3 regions of the Halomonas sp. Cn5-12 genome follow, and region 1 is predicted to be linked to each of the others. Evidence: predicted binding sites of a transcription regulator. Region 1 holds the regulator's gene; each other region holds the start of a gene.
What was found. Region 1 encodes FNR, which switches genes on or off when oxygen is low (the NO sensors DNR and NnrR bind a similar motif). Its sites were predicted from a motif close to TTGATNTANATCAA; they were not measured.
Positions count from the first base shown of each region.

Region 2: a site for FNR is predicted at 5,737-5,750, ahead of frdA (fumarate reductase (quinol) flavoprotein subunit). Genes of this name have one in related genera too.
Region 3: a site for FNR is predicted at 3,927-3,940, ahead of cyoA (ubiquinol oxidase subunit II). Genes of this name have one in related genera too.

Region 1 is NZ_JAKGAY010000006.1:50,038-57,689, forward strand. It holds gene L1249_RS05345 (heavy metal translocating P-type ATPase) at 1-127, shown strand, start outside; gene ccoS (cbb3-type cytochrome oxidase assembly protein CcoS) at 124-342, shown strand; gene L1249_RS05355 (sulfite exporter TauE/SafE family protein) at 339-1,034, shown strand; gene hemN (oxygen-independent coproporphyrinogen III oxidase) at 1,211-2,638, shown strand; gene fnr (fumarate/nitrate reduction transcriptional regulator Fnr) at 2,696-3,448, shown strand; gene ttcA (tRNA 2-thiocytidine(32) synthetase TtcA) at 3,435-4,346, opposite strand; gene L1249_RS05375 (DNA polymerase III subunit epsilon) at 4,422-5,072, opposite strand; gene L1249_RS05380 (putative nucleotidyltransferase substrate binding domain-containing protein) at 5,078-6,895, opposite strand; gene L1249_RS05385 (DUF4212 domain-containing protein) at 7,499-7,652, shown strand, end outside.
Region 2 is NZ_JAKGAY010000032.1:23,165-30,816, reverse strand. It holds gene L1249_RS14500 (DoxX family membrane protein) at 1-250, shown strand, start outside; gene L1249_RS14495 (isochorismate synthase) at 368-1,618, shown strand; gene menD (2-succinyl-5-enolpyruvyl-6-hydroxy-3-cyclohexene-1-carboxylic-acid synthase) at 1,623-3,326, shown strand; gene menH (2-succinyl-6-hydroxy-2,4-cyclohexadiene-1-carboxylate synthase) at 3,316-4,101, shown strand; gene L1249_RS14480 (anion permease) at 4,141-5,610, opposite strand; gene frdA (fumarate reductase (quinol) flavoprotein subunit) at 5,888-7,652, shown strand, end outside.
Region 3 is NZ_JAKGAY010000035.1:9,123-16,774, reverse strand. It holds gene cyoD (cytochrome o ubiquinol oxidase subunit IV) at 1-24, opposite strand, end outside; gene cyoC (cytochrome o ubiquinol oxidase subunit III) at 26-637, opposite strand; gene cyoB (cytochrome o ubiquinol oxidase subunit I) at 637-2,664, opposite strand; gene cyoA (ubiquinol oxidase subunit II) at 2,667-3,713, opposite strand; gene L1249_RS14960 (DeoR/GlpR family DNA-binding transcription regulator) at 4,023-4,790, opposite strand; gene L1249_RS14955 (outer membrane protein OmpK) at 5,071-5,916, shown strand; gene L1249_RS14950 (NupC/NupG family nucleoside CNT transporter) at 5,951-7,234, shown strand; gene deoC (deoxyribose-phosphate aldolase) at 7,318-7,652, shown strand, end outside.

The DNA.
Region 1 (7,652 bases):
GCCTTGGTTGGCGGCGATCGGTATGTCGCTAAGCTCTCTCTTCGTGGTAGGTAATGCGCTGCGCCTCACGCGCTGGCGTACCTCACCCGCTCCTCAGATAGCCCCAGCCACACCGGTGACCGTATGACCATTCTCTACCTACTGATTCCGCTGTCGCTGATTCTGTTGGGGCTGGCAGTGTGGGCGTTCTTCTGGGCCGTGAAGAATGACCAGTTCGACGACTTGGAAGGCCCTGCCCATCGCATTCTGTTCGACGACGATGAGAACGATCTCACCCCCGAACAGCGCGCCGAGCGCAAAAAAGGTACCAAGCCACCCCGTGACCGTGAGCCACCGCCGTGAACCCGACCGGACTTGACCTGCCGCCGTTGATGGCGGCGTTTGTGTTTGGCCTGATGGGCGGGGCTCACTGCATTGGCATGTGCGGCGGCATCATGAGCGCCCTCACCTTCGCCGTGCCACCCAGCATGCGCCACCCAGCTCGCATGGGGGGATTACTGCTCAGCTATAACACGGGCCGTATCCTGAGCTATATGACGGCAGGAGCCTTGGTGGCCGCGCTCGGCACCTTGGTATCGCTGTCACCTCAGGCGCGTATCGCGCTGCAGGTCGTCGCGGCGGTGATGCTGATCCTAATGGCGCTGTATATCGCCAACTGGTGGAAAGGGCTATTGAAAGTCGAAGCCGTGGGGCGCAGGCTATGGCGCTTCATCGAACCCGTCGGGCGGCGTTTGATGCCCGTGGTTCACCTGCCGCAAGCCTTTGCGCTCGGTGCCCTGTGGGGCTGGCTGCCTTGTGGGCTGGTGTACTCGATGCTCGCCTGGAGCTTGGCCATCGCCGACCCGCTACAAGGGGCGCTATTGATGGGGGCCTTCGGCCTGGGAACGCTGCCTGCCCTGTTAGCCACGGGTCTGGCCGCCCGCCAGCTCAGCCAGTTAATTCGTCACCCGGCGACCCGTAGCCTTGCCGCGCTGACGATTATCGGTTTTGCCCTGTGGCAGCTTTGGGCGCTGATGCCCCATGCCGGGCATTAAGAGCTTACCCATCAAACTCCTCTAGACAATACTCAATACAAACATCCTATCGCTTGATATAGCTCAACGCTTTCCCTTCTACGCTGACGTAGCATTCCAACACGCGTTCGAGCTGCGAAGCTCGTCGCTTATGTTGATCGGTTCTTGCTTTGCCCTGCTACTTAGGAGCGCTCCTTATGCCCGTTCATGCCACTGCTGCTCTCGCTCACCCTATTTCTGCAGCGGTTGAGGCCACCGCCTGGGATGACGCCCTGATACGCCGCTACGACACCAGCGGCCCTCGCTACACCTCATACCCTACAGCACTCTCGTTTCACGACCAGTTCACCGCTGACGATATGACCCAGGCGCTTGAACGCAGCAATGCCAGCCAAAAGCCGCTCTCACTTTATGTTCATGTGCCCTTTTGTCGCAAAATCTGTTTTTACTGCGCGTGCAATAAAATCGCCACGAAAAATACAGCCCTCGCAGAGCCCTACTTGTCTCGGCTGGATCGAGAAATGGTGCTGACCTCCCGGCATCTTGATACAAAGCGGCCAGTGCAGCAGCTGCACTGGGGCGGCGGCACGCCGACGTTCTTAACCCTGGCGCAGATGAGCGATTTAATAGACCGCCTGGATGCACGGTTTGGCTTATCGAGCGCACCGGACCGCGACTACGCTATTGAAATTGACCCACGCGAAGCGGATGTCTTTACCCTGCGCCACCTGCAGTCGCTGGGCTTTAATCGCTTAAGCCTGGGCGTTCAGGATCTCAACCCACAGGTGCAGGCAGCGATTAATCGCGTGCAGCCACGGGTGCTCACTGAAACCTTGATGGATGAGGCGCACCGGCTTGGTTTTCGCTCGCTCAACCTCGATTTAATTTATGGCCTGCCCTTTCAAACCGAGCAAAGCTTCGCTGATACCCTAAGCCAAGTGATTGAACTGGGCCCGGCACGGCTGTCGGTCTTTAACTATGCCCATATGCCAACCCGCTTTGCGCCCCAACGACGTATTAATGAAGCCGACCTGCCCAGCGCGGATGAAAAACTGGCTATTTTGCGTACCACTATTGAGATGCTGACCCAAGCGGGCTATGTACATATTGGTATGGATCACTTTGCTCGCCCAGAGGACAGCTTGGCTCAGGCACAGCGCTACGGTACGCTGCAGCGCAACTTCCAGGGATACTCAAGCCATTCCCAGTGCGACTTGATTGGTTTGGGGGTGTCGGCTATTTCTCGGGTAGACGACGTTTACGCACAAAACCCCACTCAGCTGTCCCACTATGAAGCTGCCTTAGATGAAGGTAGGCTAGCGACCGTAAAAGGGTTACTCTTAAATAAGGATGACCTAATGCGCAGAGAGGTGATTGAGCGCTTAATGTGCGATATGGCCATTGACCTTGAAGCAATAGGCCAGCGTTGGCAGATAAATGCCGCTGATTACTTTTCAACCGCTCTTGAACGGTTGAAAACCGCCGAGCAGGATGGCCTGCTAGTGCGCCAAGGCCTCTATTTACAAGCTACGCCCACCGGACGGCTGTTGATTCGGCACTTAGCCATGGCCTTCGATAATCACCTGCAACATCAGGGCAACCAACGCTACTCGAAGATTTTATAAGCGTATCGAGACACCTACCCCCTGCGCCTATGATGGCTAATAAAAAGGGAGCACCACATGTCATATCCTGCCAGCCAACGACGTTCACTGCTGCAAGAGGCGCGCTGCCAAACCTGTAGCCTAAGCTCGCTGTGCCTACCGCTTGCCCTAGAGCTTGAGGATATGAGCCAGTTCGATGCGATTATCCGCCGCCGCTCGCCGTTGAAAAAAGGCGAGCGGCTGTTTCGCCAAGGAGATCCTTTCACCAGCGTTTACGCGGTGCGCTCTGGCAGCTTGAAGCAGGTGACTAGCGAAGGGAATGGCAACGACCAGCTCACCAATTTCTTTCTACCCAGCGAGCTGGTGGGTCTGGATGGGATTGACGAAGAACACTACCCCGGCACCGTGATTGCCCTGGAAACCACCACGGTATGCGAAATTCCGTTTGACCGTTTGGACTCGCTCTCCGAGGAGCTGCCCGAACTGCGCGGCCAGCTTTACCGCAGCATGAGCAAGGAACTACGAGACGACCGGCGGATGATGCGTTTACTGTCACGCAAAACTGCCGATCAGCGGCTGGCCAGCTTTTTGATTACACTTTCTGACCGTTTTCGGCGCCGGGGCTACTCCCCCTATAGCTTCCGGCTTTCCATGTCACGGGCAGATATGGGCAACTATCTAGGCCTCGCGGTGGAGACGGTTAGCCGTATTCTTAGCCGCTTTCAGCAGCAAAACGTGGTGGCCGTCTCCGGGCGCGAGGTCAATATTTTGGATATGCGGCGCCTCATCACCCTAGCTGAAGAGGAAGCCCAAGCGGTTAACTCACGTTAAACGCCTGAATGCGCCCCTCCATCAATGCGGCCTGCTTCGCTTCCAGACCGGCAAAATCAAACAGCTCACGGTCGGCAAGCTGCGAAGGGGCAACGTTGGTCACCGCTTTGAACATACTCTCCAACCGGCCGGGGTGTTTTTTATCCCACTCCGCCAGCATCTCTTTGACAACCTGGCGCTGCATATTGGGCTGAGAGCCGCACAGGTTGCAGGGAATGATCGGAAACTCCATCAGCCTTGAAAACTCCGCAATATCCGCCTCTTTGCAGTAGGCCAGCGGGCGAATCACGATGTTTTTACCATCATCCGAGAGCAGCTTCGGTGGCATGGCTTTTAAGGTGCCGCCAAAGAACATATTGAGAAACAGCGTCTCCAGGATATCTTCCCGGTGGTGGCCCAAAGCAATTTTGTTGGCCCCAATCTCCTCGGCAAAGCCATACAACGAACCACGCCGCAGCCTTGAGCAGAGCGCGCAGGTGGTTTTACCTTCCGGGGTTTTCTCCTTCACCACCGAGTAGGTATCACGCTCCAGAATGTGATATTCCACGCCTTGCTTATCCAGGTACTGGGGCAACACGTGTTCTGGGAAACCTGGCTGCTTCTGATCCATATTGACCGCTACCAGGGAAAAATTAACCGGTGCGTTGCGCTGTAGGTTGCGCAGAATCTCCAGCATCGTATAGCTATCTTTACCACCAGAGAGACACACCATGACCCGGTCGCCATCCTCGATCATGTTGTAATCGATGATGGCGTTCCCTACTTCGCGCCGCAGGCGTTTTTGCAACTTGTTGAATTCACGCTTCTGCTTGGCATCCTGCAGCTCATGCTGCTGGACAAGGGGCTCGTCAGACGCGCTGTCTGACGAAGTGGGGTCAAAGTAGTCAGGTTGTAACATGATCGTCGCACTGCCGATGGGTGAAGGAGCAGCGCATATTCTAACAACACTACGAAGCTCTACCCAATACAAACCCTAGGCAGTTAACGCTATCTCGCGCTGAAGACGCAGATACAGCAACGCGCTGGCGGTGGCTTCGCTGACCACGCTGGGCCAGGTTAATGGGGGCAGTTTCCATCGGGTAAGCGCATCACCAAGGCAACTGCTGGCTTCGATATGAGGATGCAGCCGCCGTAGCTGACGCCCGTGCAGCTTGGCAATATCCACCTGCGCGTTAGGCAGCCCGAATCCCAGCACGTTTCGAAACAGCCCATTAAGCGGCTCAATGGTGTTCTCTAATTGCCACCCGACTAACGGCCGATTGCCAATAAACTCCGCCAGCTCACTCAGACACTCAGCATCGGGAGAACGGGGCGAGTGCGTGGTATGCAACTGATGATGGCGTCGCAGAGTAGCAGGCGCCAGCGCCGATGATGCAACTAAGGTGGCCACCCACGTACGACTGGTGTGCACTTGGCGCGGGCTTAGCACCACCGCCGCCACACTCATTACAGCGGGCTGAACGGCGCTTACCTGGCACGCCATGGCCACGGCCTCTTCCCCCATATAAGGCTGAAACAGCCAGGCATAGGGCGAGTCCGCCCAGCGACGGCGGTCGCTCTCACGCTGAAGCAGCGTGCGCAGTGAACCGCTGAACAGGGTCATATGTCGATCTAACAAGCGCATTCCGCTCACGAATACTCCAAATGGTAACGATGGGAAAGACGCTGCTTAAAGTCTTTCACGATGTGTAGGGCTTCACGCAACAAGTCCCGTTCTAGCGAAGAGAGCTCCTGAACGACCACTCGATTGGTACGTTTAGGGTTGGCGTTATCCAACTCCTGAAGCTGCTGACGAAGGCGTAGCTCGGTAAACAGCGCCAGTGCCTCGCCTAGATCATCAGCAAAGCGGCGGTCAAGCCGCCCATCGGCGGCCAAGGCATCTAAGCGGTCCAAGGTAGAGGTCGCATTAATGCGCCGCTCAAGGGCCATCGTACGCACACCGTGGACTATCGGAAAAATACCGCCTTTTTTGATATCAATACCGTGCTGGGGCTTTTTCAGCGAGCCAAATAGCGTCAGCGGCGTCGAGAAGCGCAGTGCCGCCCGGGCAAAGTAAGAGAGCAGCAGTTCATCGTGGGAGCAGCGCTCAAACAGCGCTTCACGCACCTGATCCAGTAGCGCCGGATTACCCGCCACGCAGTGGGAGTCCAATAGAATCGCTAGTTTCATCAGGCTATCGCCATCTCGGGCATTGACCCACTTAGTGATATTGTTTTTCCACTGGGAAACCGTACCTACCCACTCTGGGTTAGACACCATGATATTGCCGGGGCAAGGTGGATAGCCTAGCTGGATTAGCGTTTCCGTTAGAGTGTTCATCTCCTCAGCCACTGTGGGCCACTGGCAATCATCAGCTAAGATCAACCCGTTATCTTGATCGGTTTTGAGGATCTGCTCGCCGCGTCCTTCGCTGCCCATCACCATTAAGCAGCTTTGGGTGTGGTACTGCTCAGGCACTGTGAAGCTCCACGCTTTGCTCATAATGCGCCCGTTCAGCGCCGCCAACAGATCCATGGCAAAACGCAGCTTTACGCCCTGCGCCATCAGCGCATTCACTAATTCCGGCGTACGCTGGCTGGCCGCCGCCAGCGCTTCCAGACTGTTGGCCTGCTCCACCTGCAGGCTGACCACGTAGCTACGGCTAGAGAAGAAGCTCAACACGTCCATTAGCTCAACGACGCCTTTAACACTCCCCCCGTCCATTACCACCACCCGCGCCACTTTATGGCGGGTCATTAAAATCAGCGCTTCAAACAGGTACTGCTCGGGAGCTACCGTGACCAAGGAGACGTTGGCCAGCGCTTCAACCGGTGTTGCCTGGGTGCAGTTACCCAATACCAATCCATTGAGTAGATCGGTTTTGGTCACCATGCCCAGGGAGCCTGCAGTAGCGACCAGTAGACTGTCCGCATGACTATCATGTAGCTGTCGAACAGCGTCATGAATACTCTTTGAGGCATCAATGAGCAGCGGCTCGCGCATACACTCATTCACTTTGGCCAGCATAAAGCCCGCCATAGTGACGCCGCCTTCGGCGCGTTTTTCGGTGAGCAGGCGCGCTTTGTGTGAGAGCGACTGCTTAAAGAACTGCTCAAACGGTGGATAGTGACGGCACAGTTGAGTAAACAGCGCTTTAGGCATCACATAGCACAGGCACTCTTGTTCAGCTTGGAAGCGGTAGCGGCTTTTGCCGTTGAGGATACTGATGGCGCCAAACAAATCGCCTGCGGTGTAGTGGCCAATGCGCGCACTAGCAGCAGGCAGGGTGGGATCAAGTTCGGCGACCTCGCCTTTATGAATCAAGAAAACGGATTCGCCCGCCTGGCCCATCTCCAGAATAATTTCATCGCGGTCAAAGTAGGCAAGATCCATCCCGCGACGAACATGATCGCGCCCCGCCTCATCCATCAGCGTAAACGGTAGCTGGGACAGATCCACTTCCACCATGGGTGACCTCGCTCAAGCGCAATGATTAGGAAGGACAACGAACGGTTTGATTACTTTTCAACCAATGCATTTATACTTTTTGCTATAGCACGAACGTCTTAACGACGTTCGTTTAGCGACTAAAGTAGCGGCTTTTTAAACACAATTAAACCAACTAAACGCCTCTTATTAAGGTAGCAAACATTACTTTTAATCGAGCCATAGACTATTGTCCTACCACTTCTCAGACGGCGTTTAAATATCGATGAAAAATCAATAAAAATAATGCTTTATATTCAAAACAGCCAATTTCACTGCCTTGCAAAGAGCACCTGATACCAAAGTCTGGGATTTATTTTTTGCAATTATTGCCCAGTATTATCAACGAGTCATACAGGGTAATCGCACGACACCTATCTAACGCACTTCAAACCGCTGACGATAACTTGCCGATCACCCAATAACGACACAAGACGGCTTAACAATAAGAAGGTGACGTGCCTGGCAACACTGTCTTACCGCCCAACACCCAGCGCGGTTTTCTATGCGGGGTCGCCCTGATGAACCAAACGCTATCTTGAGTTCACTTTCCAACCCTAAAAATCACAACTGGAGAGCAACACAATGGCAGACGATAAATCCAATGCTGCTGAATACTGGAAGGCCAACGTCCGGCTAATCTTCGGATGCCTCATGGTTTGGGCATTTGTCTCCTATGGATGTGCCATCCTGTTCCGTCCGCTACTCGCGGGCATTCCCGTTGGCGGAACGGACCTGG
Region 2 (7,652 bases), on a different contig from region 1:
GATCAACGTAATGATCCCGCTGGGAGAAGTGCTGGTGGGGCTGGGCCTGATCGTGGGCGTGTTGACTTGCTATGCCGCTTTCTTCGCCATTGTCATGAACATGTCGTTCTTGATGGCGGGTACGGTGTCCACCAACCCCTGGATGATCGCCCTGAGCTTTTTCCTGCTGGTGGCCGGTGCCAACGCCGGGCACTATGGTGGCGACCGCTGGGTGCTACCCTATATCAGGCATCGGTTATTAGGGAAGTAGTTTGCTATGCAGGTGATCCAGGCCGCGAAGGCGCTGGCAGCACAGCTGTCGGCGCTGGACCTTTTGGCATGCCGGGGTACGCAGAGCCTGAGCGTGCCCTGCGAGGTGGAGGATTTGGTGGGGTGGTTGAACGCACAGTGCGTGACGCCCCGCCTTTATTGGCAGCCGCGCGAGGCCTCGGCGGCGGGCTATGCCGTGCTGGGCGAGGCGCGGGCGTTTGACTCTCTGGTGGCGCTGCAGGTCGATATGCAGCGTCAGGCGCAGGGGCAGGCACAATCCCAGGCCCAAGCCCAGCCCCAGCCCGCCAGCGGCTCGCCCGACTATTTCGGCGGGGTGGCCTTCGATGCCCAGGCGGCGGGTTGGCCCGGGTTTGGTGACTGCCGCTTCATACTGCCCCGTGTGCTGCTCAAGCGTCAGCAGGGGCGGTGCACGCTTTCCGTGAACCTGCACTTCGATGACCGCCCGCCCGCCGAAGAGCTGGCCACTGCCCAGGCGTGTCTGGCGGCCATCGTCCCGGAACAGCCGCTGCCCCCGGTGGCCCATGGCAGCTACCAGCGGTGTGATACGCCCACTCGGCCGGAGTGGGCCCGCTGGGTGTCGCAGGTGACCCAGCCCGAACGGCTGCAGCAGCTTCCCAAAGTGGTGCTTTCCCGAGAAACCTGCCTGACCGCCGAGCGCGTGCCCAGCCCCTGGGCCTTGCTGGGGCGCTGGCAGGCCGAGGCGCGGCACTGCTTTCATTTCGGGGTGCAGTGGGCGCCCGGTACGGCGCTGATTGGCTGCTCCCCCGAACGGCTCTACCGCCGCCAGGGCCAGCAGCTGATCACGGAGGCACTGGCCGGTACGACCCGGCGGGGGCGTGACACGGCGCAGGATGAAGCGCTCGCCGGAGCGCTGCTGGCCGATAAAAAGAACGGCCTGGAAAACCAGTGCGTGTACCAGCAGCTGTTGACCCAGCTGGAGCCGCTGGCCCAGAGTCTGGAGATGGGCGAGGCCCACGTGGTGCGGCTGCGGTCCGTGCAGCATATTCGCCGCGAAATTCATGCCGAGCTGCACCCCTTCATCACCGACCAGCAGCTGCTCAGCGTGCTGCCGCCCACGCCCGCCGTCGGCGGCACGCCGCGGGCGGCGGCGCTGGCCAGAATCCGCGAGCTGGAGCGCCACGCCAGGGGCTGGTACGCCGGTGCCTTTGGCCGCGTGGGGCATGGCTCCAGCGAGCTGGCGGTGTCGATTCGCTGTGCCCATGTCAGCGATACGGCGATCCGCCTGTACGCGGGGGCGGGTATCGTGGCGGGGTCGCAGGCCGACGACGAGTGGCACGAGCTGGATGCCAAGATTGCCGATATTCTCTCGCTGCTGGGAATGGGATAAGCCGATGCATTACGCCACCTTTAACCACGTTTGGGCGTCGCTGCTGTTGGAAGAGCTGTACCGCTGGGGGTTGCGCGAGGTAGTCGTGGCGCCGGGCTCGCGCTCCACCCCGCTGACCATGGCGGCCAGCGAGCACGCCGGGCTGCGCTGCCATACTCACTTCGACGAGCGCGGGCTGGGGTTTATGGCGCTGGGCCTGGCCCGAGGCGCCCAGCAGCCGGTGGCGGTGATCACCACGTCCGGCACGGCGGTGGCCAACCTTTATCCGGCCGTGGTGGAAGCCGCGCTGCTGGGCGTGCCGCTGGTGATTCTGTCTGCCGACCGGCCCATCGAGCTGCTGGATAACGGCAGTAACCAGGCCATCGACCAGCGGGATATCTTCGCCCGCCACACGGTGGCGCACCACGACTTGCCGACCCCCAGCCGCGAGATTCCCGCCGCCTATTTGCTCAGCACGATCGACCAGACCATGGCGCAGCAGCATCGCCTGCCGGGCCCGGTGCACTTCAACTGCCGCTACCGCGAACCGCTCTACCCTTCCGGCCCGCCCATGGAGGCCAGCGACTACCTGGCGCCGCTTTCGCGCTGGCAGCACCGCGATGCCCCCTGGAGCGCCTGGCAAACCGCTCCTGCCGCCTTGCCGGTGGCATGGCCCGCCGCCTTCACCCGGCAGCGCGGGGTAATCGTGGTGGGGCGCATCGATGACCCCCAGCAGGCGGCCCCCATTGCGGCCCTGGCCGAGCAGCTGGGCTGGCCGCTGTTGGCCGACCTGCAAAGCCAGCTGCACGGCGACCCGCGCCACCTGGTGCACATGGACCTGGCCCTTCAGGACCCGCAGGTCAGCGCCGAGCTGGGCCGCGCCAACGTGCTGCTGCAGTTTGGCGGCAGGCTGATTTCCAAGCGCCTGACCCAGATGATTGCAAGCCACCCCTGGCAGCAGGCGTGGCTGGTCGACCCGTTACCCCAGCGCCTGGACCCGGACTTCACCCTTACCCAGCGGCTGGTGTGCACGCCCGCCGAGGCCATCGCCACGCTGCCCGCCGGGCCCGCCCAGCCCCCCTGGCATACCCTGGCGCGCCTTCAGCAGCGTACCCGCCAGGGCATCGAACGCTATACGGCGGAGTTTTCCGAGCTGGGGGTGTGTCATCAGGTGTCGCAACTGGCCAGAGGGGCGCTGTTCGTGGGCAACAGCCTGCCCGCCCGGCTGATGAACATGCTGGGCTCGACCCGTTCGACGCCGCTGCGGGTGATGGCCAATCGCGGGGCTTCGGGCATCGATGGGCTGCTGGCCTCTGCGTACGGGTTGGCCTGCACGACCGATGAACCCACCACGGTGATTCTGGGCGACACCAGCGCGCTTCACGACCTCAACAGCCTGGCGCTGCTGGCCAGGGCCAAAGCGCCGCTGGTCGTGGTGGTGCTGAATAACGATGGCGGCAGCATTTTCCACATGCTGCCGGTGCCGGACGAAGGCGACCTGCTGGAGCGCTACTATCGCCAACCCCACGGGCTCGCGTTCGAGCATGCGGCGCGCATGTTTCACCTGAACTATGCCGCACCGACCACGCTGGCGGCGTTTGGCGAGGCCTACACCCAGGCGCTGGAAGCCGGGGTGACGCTGATCGAGGTCACGGTGCCCCATCAGCAGGCCACCGATGCGCTGCAAGCCTTGGGCGCGTGGCTCCGGGAGGCAGCCCATGCATCCTGACCCTTCGCCGCCTTTTACGCTGGTAATGCTGCACGGCCTGCTGGGCGATAGGGACGATTGGCAGGCGCTTGGCGAGGCGCTGGAGCAAGCGCAGCCGGGCGTGCGCTGCCTGGCGCTGAACCTGCCGGGGCATGGGCAGCCCATCACGCCTGCAGTAGGCTCTTTTGCGGATTTTCATGACTGGCTCAGCGGCACGCTGGCCGAGGCGGGCGTGGGGCGTTATGGCCTGCTGGGCTACTCCCTGGGTGGCCGACTGGCGCTCTATCATGCCAGCCAACGGCCCGCCGGTCTGGAGGCGCTGTGGTTGGAGAGCGCGCACCCCGGGCTGGCCGCGCCAGAGCGGGAAGCGCGCCGCGCCCACGATGAGCACTGGGCGCAGCGTTTTGAGCAGTCGCCGCTGGCCGACGTGCTGACAGCATGGTACCAGCAGCCGGTGTTTGCCGATTTGACGGCCTCACAGCGCCAGCGTCAGATTCAGCGCCGGTTGGCCAACCATGGCCCCGCCGTGGCGCACATGCTGCGGGCCACCTCGCTGGGTCGGCAGCCCTCTCTCTGGCAGTGGCTGGCCGAGACCGACCTGCCAGTGGGCTATTTCTCCGGCCTGCGGGACCATAAGTTCAACACCCTGGCCAATCGCCTGACGCAGCACGCGCCGCGCCTGCGCCACTGGGCGCTGCCGGGCGGCCATAACCTGCATGTGGAACACCCCAAGGCCATGGTAGGGCACTTGTCACAGCAACTGGCACAGCACTTGGCACAGACGCTGCCGCGCTGAGGCGCGGCAAGCGCATGGTGCACTGAGTCAGTACGTGGCTCACTGAATCAGCAGTAGCCAGGGCAGACCAATGGCCAGCCAGGCCACCAGGAACAGCAGCCCGAAGATGGCCCCCAGGCGCCAGTACAGCGCGCTGGGCAAGTAGCCGCTGCCGTAATACACCGGGCTGGGGCCGGTGCCATAAGGGGTCAGGATGCCCATGAAGCCCAGGGTGGGCAGCAACAGCAGAATGAACAGCTGCATGTCCAGCCCTGCAATGCCTGACGCCGCCGCCAGCATGACCGGCAGCAGGGCAGTCACGTGGGCGGTGATGCTGGCGAAGAAGTAGTGCAGAACATAGAAGATGACCACCAGGGCGACCATGGCCAGCAGCGGGTCGAAGTGGCTGATCTGCCCACCTACCAGGTTACCGAACCAGCCCACGAAGCCCACCTGGCTCAAGCCACCCGCCAGAGCCACCAGGGTGGCAAACCACACGAAGGTGTTCCAGGCGGCGCGGTTGTCGAGAATGTCGTTCCAGCTCACCATGCCGGTCAGCAGCATGCCGCAGATGACCACCAGCCCCACCAGCGACGCCGATACCCGGTCGCCAGCGAAGATCCATAGCAGCAGCGCGGTGACCACCATGATAACCAGCACGATTTCGTGGCGGGTCAGTGGGCCCAGGTTCTGCAGCTCCCCTTTCGCCCAGTCGGAGATCTCATGCCCGGCCTTTACCTCCGGGGCGCACAGCCAGTAGCACAGCAGCGGCACCAACAGCAGCAGAAGGACCCCCACCGGCACCACCGCCATGAACCACTGCCCCCAACTGATATGGATGCCCGTGGCGCTTTCGGTGAGCGCGATGGCCAGCAGGTTCGGCGCCAAGGCGGTGAGAAACATCGAGCTGGTCACGCAGGTGGCCGCAATGGCGGTCCACATCAGGAAGCTGCCCATACGCTTCATGCTGGGGTCATTGGGGTGCGAGTCGTACAGCGGCGGCAGGTTACGAATGACCGGATAGATGGTGCCTGCGCTGCGCGCCGTATTGGAGGGTGTGAAAGGGGCCAGAATGCCATCGGCGATCATCACCGCGTAGCCCAGGGTCAGCGTGCGCTTGCCCATGGCGTGCACCAGCCACAGCGAGATCCGCCGCCCCAGCCCGGTCTTTTCATACCCCAGGGCAAACATGAAGGCACCGAAAATCAGCCAGACGGTAGCGTTGGTGAACCCCGAGACCGCCCAGGCGAAGGCCTGGTTGGTGGCGTTGAAGCCGTCGTTGGCCAGCTGCTCCGGGGAGAACAGCACCCAGCGGGAAAGCAGCGCTACCAAGGTGACGCCGACCAGCCCGATGACCGCGCCGGGCAGGGGTTCCAGAATCAGGCCGACCACGCAGCCTAAAAAGATGGCAAAGAAGTACCAGGCATGGGGCGGTAGCCCGGCCGGGGTAGGCAGCAGGGCGATCACCAGCGTGGTGGCCAGTGGCGCGAGCAGCGGCCAGCGAGAGCGGAGCGAAGCGCTAAGGTTCATGGCGACCTCTCGATAAGTTATCGGCAAGCCGTAGCGCCTTGCCTGAGTGAGCACAGCAGAGATAAGGTTCAGCGTGGTGTTTCACGGGTGTCAGGGAAAGCATAGGCAAGGCAAGTCGCGGTTTATTTGATCTATATCAATCATGCTTTAGATCAACGCCGAAGGCCTGTCGGGCTGTGATAACGTCGCTTCATCAGCAGGGCGGCAGGCCGTGCGCAGGCCGGAATCGCGTCATGAGAAGTACGTCATGAGTAGTGCAGCCGCACAAGGGGGTGCCATGCAGCAGCAGGATGTGGATATCGTCATCGTCGGCGGTGGGGGCGCGGGCCTGCGGGCCGCCATCGCGGCCGCCGAGCAGGCCAAACAGAGCGGTCACGCGCAGCGCATTGCGCTGGTGTCCAAGGTGTATCCCATGCGTTCCCACACGGTGGCGGCCGAAGGGGGCGCGGCGGCGGTGACCAGTGACGAGGACTCGTTTCAGGCGCACTTCGACGACACGGTTTCCGGGGGTGACTGGCTGGTGGAGCAGGGCGTGGTGGACTACTTCGTGCGCCACGCCTACCAGGAGCTGGTGCAGATGGAGCGCTGGGGCTGCCCCTGGAGCCGCCAGCCCGATGGCCGCATACAGGTGCGCCGCTTTGGTGGTATGAAAACCGCGCGCACCTGGTTTGCTGCCGACAAGACCGGCTTCCATATGCTGCACACGCTGTTTCAGACCTCGCTGAAATACCCCGAGATCGAACGCTTCGACGAGTACTTCGTACTGGACCTGGCCGTGCACGAAGGGGCCGTGGTGGGCGTCATTGCTCTGCAGGTCGCCACGGGTGAGCTGCTGCTGTTGCGTGCCAAGGCGGTGGTGCTGGCCACCGGCGGGGCGGGGCGGCTATTCCGCTTCAATACCAATGCGGGCATCGTCACCGGTGACGGCATGGCCATGGCCTACCGCCACGGCGTGGCGCTGCGCGACATGGAGTTCGTGCAGTACCACCCCACCGGCCTGCCCGGCTCGGGCATCCTGATCACCGAAGCGTGCCGGGGGGAGGGCGGTATTCTGCTCAACAAGGAGGGTTACCGCTACCTGCAGGACTACGGCCTGGGGCCGGAAACACCCCTGGGCAAGCCGGAAAACAAGTACATGGAGCTGGGGCCTCGGGACAAGCTCTCCCAGGCGTTCTGGCAGGAGCAGCAGGCCGGACGCACCGGCAAGTTTGGCGACAGCGACGTGGTCTATCTCGACCTTCGCCACCTGGGTGCCGACTATCTACATGAGCGCCTGCCGTTCATCTGCGAGCTGGCCAAATCTTATATCAATGTCGACCCCGTCAAGGAGCCGATCCCGATTCGGCCTGCGGTGCACTACACTATGGGCGGCATCGAAACCGATCCCCAGTGCGAAACCACCATCGCGGGGCTGTACGCCGCCGGGGAGTGTGCCTCGGTAGGCCTGCATGGGGCCAACCGGCTGGGCTCCAACTCGCTGACCGAGCTGCTGGTCTTTGGCCGCTTGGCCGGGGAGCAGGCCAGCCAGCGGGCTGCCCGCACCGACTGGGTGGCGCTGCCGGTCTTGCAGGCGCAGGCCCAGCGGCAGCAGGCGCGGTTGGCCACGCTCTGCGATGGCCAGGGCAGCGGTGAATCCTGGGTGACGCTCAAGCACGCCATGGTGCAGGCCATGGAGAGCGGCTGCGGCATTTACCGCACCGAAGCAGGCATGCAGCAGGCGTTGGACACCCTTCGCCAGCTGCGCCAGCGCTATGCCCAGGTGCGGGTCAGTGACACCAGCAAGATCTTCAATACCGAGCTGCTGGAGTGCCTGGAGTTTGGCTACGGGCTGGAGATCGCCGAGGCGTCGTGCCTGGCCGCGTTGGAGCGTCGCGAATCCCGGGGTGCCCACCAGCGTCTGGACGAGGGCCTGCAGGCCCGCGACGACGTAGGCTATCTCAAGCATAGCCAGGTGTTTTACCAGGGTGATGCGCCCGCCGAGCTGCGCTGGCAGGCGGTGGATACCCGCTTTTCGGCCCCGGCCGCGCGGGTTTACGGGGATG
Region 3 (7,652 bases), on a different contig from region 1:
CGTTGAAGATGATGAATGGCTCATGTCAAAGCACCCCCATCAGGTAGACGAACGAGAAGACGCAGATCCACACGATATCCAGGAAGTGCCAGAACAGGCTCAGGCACAGAATCCGCGGACGTGTCATCGGGGTGATGCCCATGGTCGAAAGCTGCACCAGCATCACTAGAATCCACACCAAACCAACGGTCACGTGGAGGCCGTGGGTGCCGACCAAGGTAAAGAAGGACGAGAGAAACGCGCTCTGATCAGGGCCGTAGCCCTGATGAATCAAGTGCTGAAACTCGTACACTTCCATACCGACGAACGCGGCACCGAGCAAGAAGGTGATCGCCAGCCACGCTTTTACTTGGCCGACGCGCTCGGCATTCATCGCCAGTACGCCCATGCCAAAGGTGAAACTACTGAACAGCAGCAGAAAGGTTTCCACCAGCACAAAGGGCAGCTCGAAAATATCTGCCGCCGTTGGCCCGGCGGCCGTGCCTTTCATCAGCACGGCGTAGGTAGCGAACAGTGACCCGAAGATCACCAGGTCACTCATCAAGTAGACCCAGAAGCCAAATACTTTCGTGCCGGTCGCGTCGTGGTGCTCATGGGGCTCGGACGCGGCGCCATGATGTAGGGTATCGGTGGCCATTACGCGCGTGCCTCCACATAGTTGGTCTGTTCACGGTCAGACGCTGCGCTGCTCGGCGCAGACGTTTTGCGCTTTTCGTGCGCGCGCTCGATGCGCGCCACTTCGGCAGCGGGCACGTAGTAGTCGATATCTTCGTTGAATACACGGGCGATGAAACTGACGACAACACCTAATGCACCCACGGCTGCCAGCCACCAGATATGCCACACCAGCGCAAAGCCTAGAATCAGCGCGAAGAAGCTAATCACCGGACCCGCCACGGTATTGCGCGGCATGTGAATATCGGTGTAGGGCGCTTCGTCCAACTGCTCGTTGCTACGCTGCTTTTGCGACCAGAAGCTGTCGATGTCGCCGACTTCCGGCAGGCGCGCGAAGTTGTAGAACGGTGCAGGCGACGAGGTGGACCACTCCAGCGTGCGGCCATCCCAGGGGTCGCCGGTCAGATCTGCATTCAGCTTGCGGTCGCGGATACTGACCCAGAACTGAATGATGGTGCAGGCAATCCCCATCATGATGATCACGGCACCTACCCAGGCCAGAATCATCCAGGGTTGCCACTCAGGATTGGCGTAGGACTGCATACGGCGCACGGCACCGAAGAAGCTCAGCACGTAGAGCGGCATGAACGCGACGTAAAAGCCGATGAACCAGCACCAGAACGAGCGCTTGCCCCACTTCTCGCTCAGCGTGAAGCCGAACGCTTTCGGGAACCAGTAGGTCAGGCCCGCCATCATGCCGAACACCACGCCGCCAATGATCACGTTGTGGAAGTGGGCAATCACGAACAGGCTGTTGTGCAGGACGAAGTTGGCTGCTGGCAGCGCCAGCATCACGCCGGTCATACCGCCTAGGGTAAAGGTGATGATGAAGCCCAGGGTCCATAGCACTGGCGAGGTTAGCTCCAGGCTGCCGCGGAAGATGGTAAACAGCCAGTTGAACACCTTCACCCCGGTGGGGATGGCAATGATCATCGTCATGATGCCGAAGAAGGCATTGACGTTGGCACCGGCCCCCATGGTGAAGAAGTGGTGCAACCAGACGATGAACGACAGCAACGTAATCGCCACCGTGGCCCAGACCATGGTTTTGTAACCAAACAGGCGCTTGCGGGCGAAGGTGGCGATGACTTCAGAGAACACGCCAAAGGCCGGCAGAATCAGAATGTACACTTCCGGGTGACCCCAGGCCCAAATGAGGTTGACGTACATCATCATGTTGCCGCCAAAGTCATTGGTGAAGAAGTGCATACCGAAGTAGCGGTCAAGCGTTAGCAGCGCGATGGTCGCAGTCAGAATCGGGAACGAGGCAATAATCAGGACGTTGGCGCACAGCGACGTCCAGGTAAAAATCGGCATGCGAAACAGGGTCATGCCTTTGGTGCGCATTTTCAGAATGGTAACGAAGAAATTAATGCCGGTGAGCGTGGTGCCTATCCCGGATATTTGCAGTGCCCATATCCAGTAATCGACCCCCACCCCAGGGCTAAACTCTATCCCCGATAAAGGCGCATAAGCGAGCCAGCCGGTTTTGGCGAACTCCCCTACCACGAGGGAAATATTGACCAAAATCGCCGAGACAGCGAACAGCCAGAAACTCAGGTTATTCAAAAACGGGAAAGCAACGTCGCGGGCGCCGATTTGCAGCGGCACCACCAGGTTCATCAGGCCGATGACCATGGGCATCGCAACGAAGAAGATCATGATTACGCCGTGGGCGGTAAAGATCTGATCGTAGTGTTCAGGAGGGAGATAACCAGCAGCCCCACCGGCCGCCATGGCCAACTGGGTACGCATCATAATCGCATCGGCAAAGCCGCGAAGCAGCATCACCAAGGCCACCACAAAGTACATAATGCCGAGCTTTTTGTGGTCAACGGAGGTAAACCACTCGTTCCACAGCCAGCCCCACTTACGGTAATACGTCAATGCGCCAAGTAGCGCGGCACCCCCGATCGCCATAAAGGCAGCAACGACCATAATGATCGGTTCGTGATACGGAATTGCTTCTAACGTGAGTTTTCCAAACATGCTTAACCCCCCGCTTCAACGCTTGTGGGATGGCCGCCCATGGCGTGGTCATCACCTGCATGCTGATTGGTAACGTGGCCGATCGCGGCCTGCTGTTGAGAAGCGCTGGCGCTCTCTAGCTCGCTGGATTCACCGTGGCTATCGTGGGCGTCACTGATGGCGTCCCCGTGGCTTGCATGACCGCCGTGCCCGCTGCCTTCACCGCCGTGGAAGCTGCTGACAATCGACTCATACAGCTCGGGCGTGACCGCCGAGAAGTACTCCACCGGGTGGTATTCACTCGGCTCTGCCAGGGCGTTGTAGCCCTCAGGGAAGGTAAGGGTGTCATCGGCTGTGCGCACGTTTTCCACCCAGGCATCGAATTCCGCCGGAGAGGTGACGTGGGCATCGAAGGTCATCCCAGAGAAGCCAGCGCCGCTGTAGTTGGTGGAACGGCCGGGGTAGACGCCCTCTTCGTCGGCAATCAGGTGAACGTCGTTATCCATGCCCGCCATGGCGTAAATCTGGCTGCCTAAACGTGGAATGAAGAACGCGTTCATTACCGAGCCAGAACTCACTCGGAAGCGCACTGGGGTATCTACCGGGAACGCCAGTTCATTGACGCTAGCAATGCCCTGTTCGGGGTAGATGAACAGCCACTTCCAATCCAGCGCCACGGCTTGAATCTCCATGGGCGCCACGTCGCTCTCAAGCGGTTTGTGGGGGTCTAGGCTGTGGGAGGTTTTCCAGGTGAGGAACGCCAGAACGGCAATGATCAAGCAGGGAACGGTCCAAACGGCCGCTTCGATGGCATTGGAGTGCGCCCAGTCCGGCAGATACTTGGCAACGCGATTGCTGCGCCGATAGCGCCAGCCAAACAGCAGCGTCATCACAATCACCGGAATGACCACAATCAGCATCAGCCCAAAGGAGGTCAAAATCAGCGAGCGCTGCTCAACGCCAATCTGCCCCTTGGGATCCAGCAATGCAGAACTGCAGCCCGTTAACAGCAAGCACAATACGACGAGCACAAAAGTGCCTCGCCTGCGCCAGTGGGTAGGTAGTTGCATGGTGTGATCTCATCAGAGAGTTGTCTAAAACAGCCCACTATCTAGCCGACTAAATAGCCAGCTAAGTAGCAAGCTAACTATCACCCCATACTTTTCCCAGAACAGTGAGCGCAACTGCGTTGCTCCGGGAAAAATATGCGCCACCTTATGGGGTTAGTGGCGAGCCTTGGCCGTGCACCTTGCGTGCATCAACTAAGACGAAAGTATTTTCTATTGATCTGGGTCAATCAGAAAGAGACGCTATGCCGCACCCTGCGCACCCGTTTGGGCACAGGGCACTGGGGAGTAGTGGCTGAGGAGTGGCTGTTGTTAGGCGAGCGAGATGCTCAGCGTGGACAGCGGGTGGCGCTCTAACAAGCCCGGGGCACGCTCGTCGTCGGTGACGACGATATCGAAATCCTCCAGCGAGGCAAAATAGGCCGGACGCACCACGCCGAACTTACTGGCATCGACAATCAAAAGCCGCTGCATCGCGGTGGCAATCGCCGCCTGCTTAGGCCCGACTTCATGAAAATGGAAGCAGCTTACTCCCCGTTCGCAATCCACCCCAGCGGCGGAGATCAGCGCTTTATTGATGCCCAAACGCTCGATAGCTGCGCCCATACCGTCGCTGCCAAATGATTGGGAGGAAGCGTAGAACAGCCCGCCCAGCAGCACTAGGCGCACATTGGGCAGCGCTGCCACGGCGTTGGCAACGTTAAGGGCATAGGTGACCACCGTTAATTCATGAAAACGGCTTAGCTGGCTGAGCAGTGGAATCAACGTCGAGCCGCAGTCGATAAACAGCGTGTCGCCCTCTTCAATAAAGCTGGCCGCACGCTGGCAAAGACGCTGTTTGACCTGATAGTGGCTCGATTGCTGCTCAGTAAGGTCGTATACCGGCGTCACGCCGGGGCAGCTTGCCATCACTAGCCGCCCACCCAGCAGGCTAATGGCTGAAGGTTGCGTTGAAAGATCCCGACGAATGGTCATTTCGGAGACTCCGCACAGCTCGGCGGCATCGCGAAGATGCAGTGTTCCCCCGCTAGCCAACGCTTCTTGCAACATCGCCATGCGCTGTGCGCTCCGGTCATTCATAGCAGGCATCTCCTTATGATGCATGTTGTTATCGATGTTAGACCCAACTGGGCTACCTATGCTGCGTCAGCCCCTTACTGATTTCCACTGCGACACAGCGTTAGACTCCGCCATGATGCGCTTATCACATTTAAACAGCGTTGATGTGACAATGCTTGCAAATCAACGTTAAAAAAATAACACTCAATGTTATAATTTTAACATTACGCCAGCCCACACGACTCATAACGTCGGTACGCCAGTCGCCCTTGCACCGAGATACAACCCTGTTGAGGCTTCCATGACTGCTTTATCCCACTCTCGTTCTTCTTCGTTCGTCACGCTTGGCGCTGGCGTTTTACTGACAAGTGCTGCCTTGGCAACTCCAGCGTTTGCCGACGATGCCGAGCCGCACACCCTTGACCGCCTTTGGTCGTTTGCCAACGTCTCAGTCAACTATCTCGACTGGTCGAACGGCACCGAAGCGCGCACTGCTAGCAACGCAGCGAAAAGCGACTTTACGTATGTTGAAATCGAAGGCGGCGTTGGCTTTAGCTGGGGCGAGTTCTACGGCTTCTTCGATTTCGAGAATCCGACCAATGATCAATTCGACCAAGCCAGCGGCGGTAAAGACAACTTCCGCACCGCTGGTAAAGTGACCTCGCACATCTACCTGGGCGACAGCCCGCTGTCGATTTACGCCCATCTGTACGATTTCCGCGACTACGGGTTCAACGCTCGCGAGCAGGACCAAATTCTTGGGTTAGGCTACCGCACCACGTTCGATAACGGCCTATGGTTCAAGCCGTTTATTGGTGCAGCACGCGTACAGAGCGATGGCTACACTGGCATGAATGGCTATATGGCCGGCTGGGTTGCGGGCTACGACTTTACCGCCCTGAACCAGAACTTCAGCGTCACCAACTGGCACGAGCAGACCTTCGGTCGTGACGATGAGTATCTTTCTCAGAACTATGTGAATGGTACCGCTGGCAGCGTGGGCACTAACGGCGCGCTTAGCCTGTGGTGGCACCCTTCCGACTTAATTACCACCGGCGTGCAGTATCGCTACTCAGACAATAAGCTGGGTACCCCGAACGCTTATCAAAACGCGATGATCTACTCAGTGAAGTTGAACTTACTGTAATCGCTCACACTCCTCACGATCCGAAGGTACTCCCATGACCCTCATCATGAGCCTGGTTGGCATGGTCACTCTGGTGGCCATTGCGCTTGTTTTCTCCTATGACCGCAAGTCGATTCGGCTGCGCACCGTGCTGGGTGCCTTTGCCATCCAAGCCGGTATCGGTGCGTTTGTGCTCTACGTGCCGTTCGGCCAGGCGGTGCTGCAAGCCATTTCCGCTGGTGTTAGCCAGGTGCTGGTGTACGCCAACGACGGTATCGGCTTTTTGTTTGGTGGCCTTGCCGATGTAGAAAACGTCGGTTTTGTCTTCGCCATCAAAGTACTGCCGGTCATCATCTTCTTCTCGTCGCTGATTGCCGTGCTCTACTACCTAGGCATCATGCAGTGGGTCATTCGGATTCTGGGCGGCGCACTGCAAAAAGCACTAGGCACCTCGCGTACCGAATCGCTTTCGGCAACGGCAAACATCTTCGTTGGCCAAACCGAAGCCCCGCTGGTGGTGCGTCCGTTTATTGCCCGCATGACGCCTTCGCAGCTATTTGCGGTGATGTGTGGCGGCTTAGCATCGGTAGCCGGTTCCGTTCTGGCGGGCTACGCAGCGCTGGGCATTCCCATGGAGTATCTGGTGGCGGCCTCTTTCATGGCGGCGCCTGGCGGCCTGCTGTTCGCCAAGCTGATCATGCCGGAAACCCAGAACGTGGAAGATAGCGACAGCGTTTCCAAGGTCGATGAAGAGCTGAAAGAGCAGGACGACAAGCCTACCAACGTACTGGATGCCGCGGCGTCCGGCGCGACCTCCGGCCTGATGCTGGCAGCCAACGTGGGTGCCATGCTGCTGGCGTTCATCGGCTTGATCGCGCTGATCAACGGCATTTTAGGTGGCGTTGGCGGCTGGTTCGGCTTTGAATCGCTGAGCCTCGAGCTGATTCTCGGCTGGCTGTTTGCGCCGCTGGCGTTCCTGCTCGGCGTGCCGTGGGAAGAGGCAACGCTGGCAGGTTCTTTCATCGGCCAAAAGCTGGTGGTCAACGAGTTCGTGGCCTATATCAACCTCGCTCCCTATATCGATGGGGAACAGGTGGTGGCGGCGACGGGTCAACTGATGACCCCGCACACCATGGCGATTCTCTCCTTTGCGCTATGTGGCTTTGCCAACCTGTCGTCCATTGCGATTCTGCTGGGCGGCTTGGGTAGCATTGCGCCCACGCGTCGCAAAGAGATTGCCCGCTTCGGTGTGAAAGCCGTTTTGGCCGGTACGCTCTCTAATTTGATGTCGGCATCCATTGCTGGCTTCTTTATTGCGCTGGGCAACCTGACGGCTTAACGCAGCGAGTACGACACCATGCAACGGGCGCTGCTATGTTTTCGCAGTGCCCGTTTTGTCTTTTATTGATTTGCGAGAATTTCATGAACGCGACTGCCTCCCCCCAGCTTACTCAAGCCCAACTCACCCAAGCCGCTCGCCAAGCGTTGACGCTGATGGATTTGACCAGCCTGAACGACAGCGACACCGACAGCGTGATCGAAGCGTTGTGCCAGCAGGTAAAAACGCCGTTCGGCAACCCGGCGGCGGTGTGCGTTTACCCGCAGTTCATCGTCACCGCTGCCCGCGCGCTCAGCGCCCACAAGCTGGAGAGCCAAGTCAAGATCACCACGGTCACCAACTTCCCCCACGGCGGCGACGATATCATGGGCGCTGCCCGTGAAACCCGCGAAGCGGTGGCGTCTGGCGCTCACGAAGT